Regions from separate parts of the Alkalihalobacillus sp. NPDC127517 genome, predicted to be linked through region 2. Evidence: riboswitches for the same ligand, from Rfam matches in the RefSeq annotation. Region 2 holds a riboswitch; each other region holds the start of a gene.

Region 1 (3,567 bases), on a different contig from region 2:
GCCGATCCACTGTACAACAAATACGATTAGTAGAATGACAACTGTAGCCACCAATGTTACATCACTATTATTTCGTTGGAACCCTTCCTGGTAAGCAAGTGTTCCGAGTCCTCCACCACCAACAATTCCAGCCATGGCCGTGTATCCGATCATTGCAATTGTTGTAACTGTAATACCTGAGATAAGTGCAGGTGTAGATTCTGGTAGTAATACTTTAAAGATGATGGTTGAAGATGTTGCTCCCATCGATTGGGCCGCTTCAATCACACCACGGTCAATTTCTCTTAAAGCAATTTCAACCATACGTGCATAAAATGGCGCCGCCCCAATAATCAGTGCAGGCAAGGCAGCAGTTGGTCCAAGAATTGTCCCAACCAATAACTTAGTAAATGGAATAATTAAAATCAAAAGAATGACAAATGGTATCGATCGTGTGATATTTACATAAGCACCAATCACCGTATTAATCGGCTTATTGGCCCATAAGTTACCCTTACCAGTTAAATATAACAGTAATCCGAGCAGAATACCAAGAATAAATGTAGCGATTAAAGAAATTCCTGTCATATAGATGGTTTCAAGGGTTGCATCCCAGATACGATCCCAACGAACATTTGGAAATAATGCTTCAGTCACGGCGTAACACCTCCGCTTCAACCTCTTTGGTCATAATATAATCTAATGCTTTTTTCTTTTCTGCATCATCACCGGTAATCTGGATAAACAAGGTTCCATACGATCCACCTTGAACCTTTGTAATCTTACCGTGAAGAATGGATACATCAATTGTAAATGTACGAATGAGTTCTGAGATTAATGGTCGTTCTGCGCTCGTTCCTGAGAACGTTAACTGAACAATGTCTCCAGATCCTGCATCGTCTAAAAGCTCTTGGATGGTTTCTTCTGTATCATCGTGCTCTGTAATTTGTTTAAGGAACTCTTTTGTCATTTCTTCCTTAGGGTGTCGGAACACATCAAGTACAGGGCCTTTTTCAACGATTTGTCCATTCTCCATTACAGCTACCTCGGAACAAATCTTACGGATAACATGCATTTCGTGTGTAATCAATACAATCGTTAGCTTAAGCTTCTGATTGATATCCACTAACAAATCTAAGATGGATTCAGTCGTTTTTGGATCCAGGGCTGAAGTGGCTTCATCACATAGGAGCACCTTCGGATTGTTTGCAAGAGCTCTTGCAATTCCCACACGCTGTTTTTGTCCTCCACTTAGCTGAGAAGGATAACTTGCATCTCTTCCATCCAGCCCAACAAGCTTAATTAGTTCCTTAACTCGTTGATCTTTTTCTTCACCTTTAACCCCTGCGATTTCGAGAGGAAAGGCGATGTTATCGTATACCGTACGAGACCATAGTAGGTTGAAGTGTTGAAAGATCATTCCCATTTCTTGACGGGATCTCCGGAGCTCTTTTTTTGATAAATTGGATATGTCTTCTCCATCTATGTTTACTTCGCCACTAGTCGGGCGCTCTAACATGTTCAACATACGAATGAGTGTACTCTTTCCTGCACCACTATAACCGATGATGCCAAAGATACCGCCTTTTTCGATTGTTAAGTCAACACCATCTACTGCAGTAACGGCTCCACTTTTTAATTCAAAAACTTTCTTTAATCCTTTAAGTGTTATCACAAGCGTAATCCTCACTTTCTATTCGTACTAAAACAAAAAAACCTCATGCAGATAAGCAGAAGGTTTTCATATATCCCTCTCTCATCTGTCAAAGCAACATTCGTTACTTTGCTGGAATTAGCACCTGCAGAATCTGTGAGATTCCGTGGTTGCCGGGCATCGTAGGGCCAGTCCCTCCGCCACTCTTGATAAGAGTTTATTTAATTTTGTACTAAGTTGGGAAAATCATAGCATGCAATCATAAACTGGTCAACTTTTTTCAACGACTAGAGGGGCTGGAATATCTTTCTGCTTCCGGCCAAATACAAAATAGAAGTAAACAGAACCAATTAAATAGAGACATGCGGTAATTGTAAAAACAATGGCATAGCCTGTATACGAACCATACATTAACACAATGCCCATAGACACCGGTCCCATGATTGCCCAACCTAATTGAAAGACCATTTGCCCTAATGAGTTGGCGAGACCACGCATAGAGGGGTCAACCAATCGCATCATAAGTGCTGAGTGAATTGGGTTTCCAGCATTCATTAAGGCCTGCCTGAACAAAAATCCAATGACGGCGAGCCAGAGAATTTCTGTATAGGCGCTTAACAAAAGAAATGGTAGTGATCCAATTTGAAGTAGCACAACGGCTTTAACCTCGCCAAATCGTTTTACCACACTCGGTCCAATCATCATAGCGACCGCTGTCATCCCCTGTCCGAGCGCCAGGATGATCCCTACAAGTGAATAACTTACATCAAAGCGATCCGTGAAATAAAGATTTAAATATGGGATAACCAGCCCTGAGCCAAAGCCGATTAACAAGCTGGCCAACGCAAATAAAACAATTAATTTTAAGGATTCTTTTTTCTCAGCTAACTGCTTGAATCCAGACAATCGTCCTGCTTGGAACGACGCTATCTTTCGTTTTTCTTTTATTTTTATAAGTGGTATCAACCCTACACAAACAATGGTCACACCAATTAAAAGTGTAATTCTGACACTCTCGAGCATGGAGATGTCGAACCACGTATGTAGGGAGTCGGTTAATATTCCACCAAATAAGTTCCCTATAACATTGGCAGCCATCATCATCGCCGCATTTAAGCTAAATAAATGGACGCGTTCAGATTCCTTCGAGTTCTCTGCAAGGAGTGGAATGGCTGTTACCTGTACAAATGCCATAAAAAAACCTGTGATGAAGGCTCCAAGAATTAAAAGATCTTCTGCGATACCAACACTCCGCAAGACCAAGCTTGCCGCGACCATGATTGAACCAATGAGAATGAGACGCTTACGCCCAAGTCGATCGCTTAGCAAGCCTACTGGAAGTAACGCAATTGCTGTAGCCGTTGCCTGCATGGCGATTACTCGGCCGTTTACATCATCAGCATAGCCAAGTTCTCTTATATAATAATTATAAATGACCATAAAAATGCCCATTCCTACATTCAGCATAAAAGAAGCCAAGAGAAATAGACGAATGTTCAGATTGTATCCTTTAATTTTTGTTGACCAATCCTTTGTAAATTGAGCCATTTGCCCTCTCCTATATCTTTCTATTTCGGTTCCCTAAGTAATCATATACGAACTTCTATAGAAAGAGAAGAGATAACGCACAAAAAAACCCTCCAAAAATTGAAGGGTTTCCGTACGTATTTAGTCTTCGCTAATCATTGTGTTGTACTCATCAGCAGACATTAGCTTGTCTACTTCACCTGCATCCTTAGGTTCAACAACAATCATCCATGCTTTTTCGTAAGGTGACTCATTCACAAATTCTGGAGAGTCATCTAAGTTCTCATTAATCTCAACAACTTTACCGCTGATTGGTGCGTATAATTCAGATACTGTTTTCACTGATTCAACACTACCAAATGGCTCGTCCGCTTCGATTTCGTCGCCAATCTCTGGAAGCTCAACGA
Region 2 (3,567 bases):
TTAATGAACGTCTTTTTGCTGCCCGGTATGTTAAAAAAGAGCATGCATCAAATATTCAAGGGTTTAATGCTTTTGGATTCGGTTATTTAGGTATTATCGATAATGATACGATCTTCTTATATCAGAAGCCGTTAAACCGTCATACATACGCGATTCAAGATGTGTTGCCAAAGGTCTCTATTTTGAAAATCTATTTAGGAATGGACGCTTCCATTTTAGAAAGTGTTGTAACCCATTCTGATGCGATTGTACTTGAAGGTGTTGGTCGTGGACAGGTACCTCCGAGCCTCGTACCTATGTTAGATCAGGCACTAAAACAGGGTAAACACATTATTATGACTACCTCATCTGAAGAAGGAAAGGTCTATCCAACCTATGAGTATGCGGGTAGTGCCCATGATTTAGAGCAACGTGGCGTGATATTAGGTTCTGATTATGATAGTAAAAAGGCACGTATTAAAACGATGGTACTGCTAGCCGCTCGCGCGGATATAGCACAGGGTTTCTTAAGTTAATGGCTTTTTCTTGTCAAGTTGGAGACAGAGGAATATAATGGATTTACTGAATGCGATGAACAGCACCTCCCTTGATGAAGGATTTGGCAAGTGGGTAAACTGTACGTCGGAAAGGCAGGTCGTAGATGTTTTCGTTGCTAACGGCTGCAATAGCACCTGCAATCGGACTGCTAACTTACTTTTATCTTAAGACAGATTACCGTCGTGCAATCTATGGAACCATTATTCGAACCTTTTTGATGGGGTTCTTGTTAGTGTTTCCGGTAATGGTTTTACAGTTTGCATTTATTGAAGAGAATGTTTTTCCATATGAATGGCAACAGGCGTTAATTCTGTACGGCTTTACTGAAGAGTTCTTTAAATGGTTTGTGCTCTACATTTTTGCCTATCAATTAGGAACCATTAACAGGCGTAATGATGGGATTGTGTACGGCGTATCGTTGTCGCTTGGCTTTGCTACCATGGAAAATATCCTCTATTTAATTGCGCACGGTATTGAGACGGCGGTCGGACGAGCGTTGTTACCAGTCTCGAGTCATGCTCTTTTTGGAATTATAATGGGGTATTATCTAAGTCATGCAAAGCTCTCACCAGACAATAAAAAAAAGTTTCTGACCTATTCATTGTGGATCCCTGTGTTATTACATAGTTTATATGACTACATTGTCTATTTGTTTAATCATTATGTGTTTTTTGGATTAATTCCTTTTATGCTGATGCTATGGGCTTTCGCTATCTACAAAATGAAACTCGCTCGGAGGCTTGATCAACACTCACCACGAATAAGGAGGAATTAAATCATGCAAGGCGAACGCTATAAAGTTGTGATCCGTTGCCCACTGTGCAAGGAAAAATACATTCTTCGAGGTCATAAAAATGAGTTTGGAGAATATGAAACAGGATTCAAACGCTGTGTATGTGGCAATGAAGATCAACTTAAGATTGAAGCCACATTAGAAACATAAATTTAATACTTGCGTTTTAAACATATATCCTGTATGTTTAAGTGAATATTCATAATTTAACATGTATTCTTATCAAGAGAGATGGAGGGAAAGGCCCTGCGAAGTCTCAGCAACCAGCCTCAATAGGCAAGGTGCTAAATCCGGCAGTTTATTCTGCTAAGATAAGAGAAAGCTTATATGATCAATAAGCGCCTTTCTCTTATGTTTGAGAAAGGCGCTTTTTTCTTTTAAATGAAACCTGGGGGGACAACCATGAGTGAAAAAGCGTTAGAAACAAAATTAGTGCAAATAGGAAACCGAAAAGACAATCGAACGGGGGCTGTGAACGCACCTGTCTACTTTTCCACTGCATATAGACATACTGGGATAGGAGAATCGACTGGCTATGATTATGCAAGAACAGGGAATCCCACTAGAGAAATATTAGAACAAGCCATTGCGGAGCTAGAGGTAGGAGATCAAGGCTTTGCATGCAGTTCAGGAATGGCCGCAGTTCAAACGGTTTTATCTATTTTTAAAAGTGGGGATGAAATTGTTGCTTCAAAGGACCTATACGGCGGCACTTATCGTTTGTTTGAAGAAGGCTGGAATCATTGGGGCATTACGTTCCATTATTCTGATCCGCGTAATTTAGAAACATTTGAAGAGGCGATAACAGCTAAAACAAAAGCGTTATTTATTGAAACGCCAACAAATCCACTTATGCAAGAAGCATCGATTCCTGAATTAGCCAAGCTAGCAGAAAAATATCATCTGCTTCTGATCGTGGACAATACGTTTTACACGCCGATCATTCAGCAACCTATTAAACTCGGAGCCGATATTGTCATTCATAGTGCGTCCAAGTACATAAGTGGTCACAATGATGTCATAGCAGGATTAATTGTGTCAAAAGGCAAAGAGCTTTCAGAAAAAATTGGATATTTTCATAATGGAATTGGTGCAACATTATCAGCTTTTGATTCATGGCTTGTAATTCGTGGGATGAAAACTTTAGCATTACGTATGGAAAAGCATGAGCAAAATGCAAAAGAATTAGTTAGCTTTTTAGAAGAATCAAATGTTGTAGAAGATGTTCTCTACCCTGGAAGAGGTGGAATGATTTCCTTTAGAGTCGGTAGTGAGGCGTGGATTAATCCGATTCTTCAAAATCTTGCGTTGATTTCATTCGCAGAAAGCCTGGGAGGCGTTGAAAGCTTAATGACCTATCCGGCAACGCAAACTCACGCTGATATTCCAGAAGAAGTGAGAATTGCGAATGGCGTTGATAATCGTTTACTTCGATTCTCTGTTGGAATTGAACGAGCTGAGGATTTAATAGAAGACTTAAAACAAGCGTTTTCCAAGTTGTAACTAGACTCAGTAATAAAGTGGGAGGAGATTTAAGTGGGGTTGTTAGAGCGTCTTAAACAGGATGTATTAGTAGGTGACGGAGCGATGGGAACGCTCTTGTATGAACGCGGAATCGAACAACAATGCTTTGAAGAGGTAAATCTCAGTCACCCAGAAGAAATCATCGCCATTCATACGGAATATCTTCTCGCAGGAGCTGACGTCATCCAGACAAACACATACGCTGCAAATCGACTTAAGCTTGGCAAATATGGGTTAGCAGATAAAACTGGGGAAATAAACCGACGAGCGGTGGCGTTAGCAAAGCAAGCGGCAGAAAACCGGGCGTTTGTTGTTGGCACGGTTGGTGGTATCCGGCGTTTTCAAATGGAAGAATCTACAATTAGTGAAATTGAAGATGCGTTGACCGAACAAATCATTGTTTTAATTGATGAAGGAGTCGATGGCTTCTTATTTGAAACGTTTTATGATTTAGAAGAAGCATTACTTGTTACGTCTATTGCTAAAAAGCATAGCTCCCTTCCGGTTATTATGAACATTAGCTTAGGAGATATTGGGGTTATGAGTGGAGGCATACATGCTGCCACAGCATTTGAACAATTAATGTCCGCTGGTGCAGACATTGTTGGATTAAATTGCCGAATGGGGCCAGCCCATATGCTCAGGTCCTTTGAAGAGATTCCAATTCCAACTGATCATGTACTGGCAGTATATCCAAATGCCAGTTTACCTGA
Region 3 (3,567 bases), on a different contig from region 2:
CGCCAAATACAGAGATCGCACCATCATGAAGATTTGCAGCAATATTCTCAGGAAAAACAAGTGTTTTGAACACCCAGAGAAAAACAGTTACCCCAAAAACAACAGCAACCCAAATTTCATCAAGTGTCATTTTACCGAGCTTTTTCTTATCTTCTTTTATAAAATTAATGGTCTGATCCTTATTCTCTGTTTCGACTTTAAATTTCATTTTTGTAAGATAGAAATAAAGAAAGACGAGTACAATAACAGCGACCGGTCCAGCGAATAATAACCATTCATAAAAAGCAACAGTTCGATCAAGTTGTGAGCGGGAAATCTCTGCGAAAATAGCATTTGGCACGGCGGCAACGAGTGTAGCCAGGCCACCAATCGTCGCAGCATACGCAACAGATAAAAGAATACTTTTAGAGAAGTTCTGTAAACTTGTTCCTTTTAGAATCTCTTTTTCTTTTACCTCTGAAATGAGTGCAAGAGCAACGGGGAGCATCATTAAAGCGGTTGCAGCATTTGAAACAAACATAGATAAAAGCGCAGTAGATAAGATGATACCAAGTACAATCCGTTGGCTCTCTGTTCCAATCATATCTATGATTGAAAGAGCGATTCGTCTATGTAGGTTCCATTTTTGTAGTGCAATAGCAATGACAAAGCCTCCACCATACATGAAAATCGTCGGGTTACTATATGAGGCGGCAACCGTATCAATATCAGCTGCACCTACTAATGGTATGACAATTAGAGGAATTAAAGAGGTAACGGCCATTGGAACAGCTTCTGTTACCCAGTAGGTTGCAATGAGTAATGTAATAGCAAGAACAAAGCGTGGGGCATGATCCAGTTGGCTAGATGGGATCAAAAGGTAGGCTAACAGGAATAGAATAGGTCCAAGTATTAAACCAATAAGTGCCCGTTTTGGATAGCTGGACTGCGTTGATTGTTCACTTGTCATATGTACACACCTTTCATATTTTACTAGGATCTGGATCTATTTTCACATAGGTGATTTAAAAAACGCAAATATTGACGAACAATCGCAAACTTTCAAAATTGTTTTGACAGTTTGCTTTTCTCGTGCTAAAGTAAATTCAATTCAACATAACATAATGAAATGCTCTTATAACGAGAAGCGGAGGGACTGGCCCGGCGAAGCTTCAGCAACCATTCTGAATGGAAAAGGTGCTAAATCCAGCAAGGTGGAAACACTTTGAAAGATAAGGGGAACGTTTATTGAGATATTCAATGCCTCTTTCTTTTACTAGAAGGAGGCATTTTTTATTCCCTTGGAGTGATCTGCTTAGATGGTTTGTGATTAGAGTTTGTTAGGTTGAGAGACAAAAAAGAGGAGTGAGCGAAGATGCCAAAGGTGAGAAGTTCAAACATTGGATATCCGAGAATTGGAGAAAAGAGAGAATGGAAAAAGAGTCTTGAAAGCTATTGGGCGAATACCACCTCCAAAGAAGAACTACTAGCGTCTCTAAAAGAAATTCGTCTGACAAATATCAAAAAGCAAAAGGATGCGGGAATTGATTTGATTCCTGTAGGAGATTTCAGTTTATATGATCACGTTCTGGACACTGCGGTTTCATTTGGCTTGGTGCCTGATCGTTTTGAGTATAACGGTGGTAAGGTCGATTTAGACACATACTTTGCAGTAGCACGTGGAACGGATTCGGCTGTTGCCTCTGAAATGACAAAATGGTACAACACCAATTATCATTACATCGTTCCTGAGATTACAAAGGCACCGACAACACTTGTACATAACCGTGTTTTAGAATTATATAACGAAGTGAAAGCAGAGCTTGATATTGAAACAAAACCAGTGATCTTAGGTCCTGTGAGCTTTGTCAAACTATCAAAAAATCAAACGGGACTATCTGAGAAGGATTTAATTCGTTCATTTATACCTTTGTATGCAGAATTACTGAAAGAACTAGAGGCAAGTCATGTTGCTTGGGTTCAAGTGGATGAGCCTTTCTTAAATGGTCAGGTAACAGATGCTGACTTAGATCTTTTGCAAGAGGTGTACGCTCAGCTTGATGTAGCGGCACCTAAAGTGAACCTGTTGCTGCAAACGTATTTTGAAGCATTGGACGATTACGAAGCCATCGTTAACTTACCAGTACAAGGAATTGGCTTAGACTTTGTACATGACGAGGGGCAATCTCTGCAGCAAGTCGCAAAGTACGGCTTACCATCTGGTAAAATTCTAGCTGCTGGTATTATTGATGGACGTAACATTTGGAAGGCGGATCTTAAAGAAGTGAAGCACGTTGTTGATCAATTGAGTGTATTAGTTGGTGAAGGACAGCTTATTCTTCAACCATCGTGCAGCTTACTTCATGTACCGGTTACTGTGAAGCTAGAAGAAGAGCTTCCAGAGTTCTTAAAAGCTGGGATTTCCTTTGCGGATGAAAAGCTTGAGGAGCTTGTTGCTCTTGCTGATGTAGCAAATGATGTAAAAGATGAAGAGACCCTTGAGGCAAGTGCTGAAGCGGTAAGATCCCTGAATGAGTCTTCAAGCCGTAACAACGAAGAAGTACGCGCATTACTTGAAGAAATTGGAGAATCTGTTCCAACTCGTGCCGTAGAAGCGACTGAGCGCCTGCGTTTACAACAAGAGAAATATCAGTTCCCTCTTCTGCCTACAACAACAATTGGAAGCTTTCCACAAACAAAAGAAGTGCGTCAAAAGCGCTTGAAGTGGAGAAAGGGAGAGCTTGAATCAGCTCAATACGAACAATTTATCCGCGACGAAATTGATAAGTGGATTAAGATTCAAGAGGATCTTGATATCGATGTTCTTGTTCATGGTGAGTTTGAGCGTACGGATATGGTTGAGTTCTTTGGAGAAAAGCTGGCTGGTTTCCAATTCACGAAATTTGGTTGGGTACAATCGTACGGTTCACGTTGCGTAAAGCCACCAGTGATTTTCGGTGATGTTGCATTTATTGAACCAATGACTGTAAAGGAAACAGCCTATGCACAAAGACAAACAGATCGTCCTGTTAAGGGAATGCTTACGGGTCCTGTAACCATCTTTAATTGGTCTTTCCCACGTACTGATATTTCTGAAGGTCAGGTTGTAAATCAAATTGCTCTGGCTCTGCGCAAAGAAGTGGAAGAGCTCGAGAAGGAAGGGATTAACCTGATCCAGGTGGATGAACCAGCGATCCGTGAAGGACTTCCTTTGAAAAAGGAGAAAACAGAAGCGTATCTTAAGCAGTCAGTAGAGGCGTTCCGTTTGTCTACGATTACGGTTCAACCTGAAACGCAAATTCATACACATATGTGCTACTCAGATTTCCAGGCCATTATTGAATCCATTGATGCATTGGATGCAGATGTCATTTCAATTGAAACATCAAGAAGCCACGGAGAGCTTATCTCAGCATTTGAAGACTTTACGTATAACAAAGGAATTGGCTTAGGTGTATACGATATTCATAGCCCGCGTGTTCCAGCTCAGGAGGAAATCGATCGCAACATTAGTCGTGCCCTTTCTGTACTTGATCCAACATTATTCTGGATTAATCCAGACTGCGGACTCAAAACACGTAAAGAGAA

The links. Region 2 has a riboswitch for S-adenosylmethionine ahead of ACQKKO_RS01930 (methionine biosynthesis PLP-dependent protein). Riboswitches for the same ligand answer to the same signal wherever they lie in the genome.
Region 1: another riboswitch for S-adenosylmethionine. It lies ahead of ACQKKO_RS00060 (methionine ABC transporter ATP-binding protein); the one in region 2 lies ahead of ACQKKO_RS01930 (methionine biosynthesis PLP-dependent protein).
Region 3: another riboswitch for S-adenosylmethionine. It lies ahead of metE (5-methyltetrahydropteroyltriglutamate--homocysteine S-methyltransferase); the one in region 2 lies ahead of ACQKKO_RS01930 (methionine biosynthesis PLP-dependent protein).

The regions. Positions count from the first base shown of each region.
Region 1 covers NZ_JBNNQX010000001.1:10,607-14,173, forward strand. The annotation lists gene ACQKKO_RS00055 (methionine ABC transporter permease) at 1-636, opposite strand, end outside; gene ACQKKO_RS00060 (methionine ABC transporter ATP-binding protein) at 629-1,654, opposite strand; SAM riboswitch class I at 1,733-1,849, opposite strand; gene ACQKKO_RS00065 (MFS transporter) at 1,904-3,181, opposite strand; gene gcvH (glycine cleavage system protein GcvH) at 3,302-3,567, opposite strand, start outside.
Region 2 covers NZ_JBNNQX010000002.1:3,091-6,657, forward strand. The annotation lists gene ACQKKO_RS01915 (asparaginase) at 1-515, shown strand, start outside; gene prsW (glutamic-type intramembrane protease PrsW) at 641-1,312, shown strand; gene ACQKKO_RS01925 (hypothetical protein) at 1,316-1,480, shown strand; SAM riboswitch class I at 1,547-1,648, shown strand; gene ACQKKO_RS01930 (methionine biosynthesis PLP-dependent protein) at 1,733-2,833, shown strand; gene ACQKKO_RS01935 (bifunctional homocysteine S-methyltransferase/methylenetetrahydrofolate reductase) at 2,867-3,567, shown strand, end outside.
Region 3 covers NZ_JBNNQX010000029.1:11,066-14,632, forward strand. The annotation lists gene ACQKKO_RS21180 (SLC13 family permease) at 1-949, opposite strand, end outside; SAM riboswitch class I at 1,112-1,218, shown strand; gene metE (5-methyltetrahydropteroyltriglutamate--homocysteine S-methyltransferase) at 1,355-3,567, shown strand, end outside.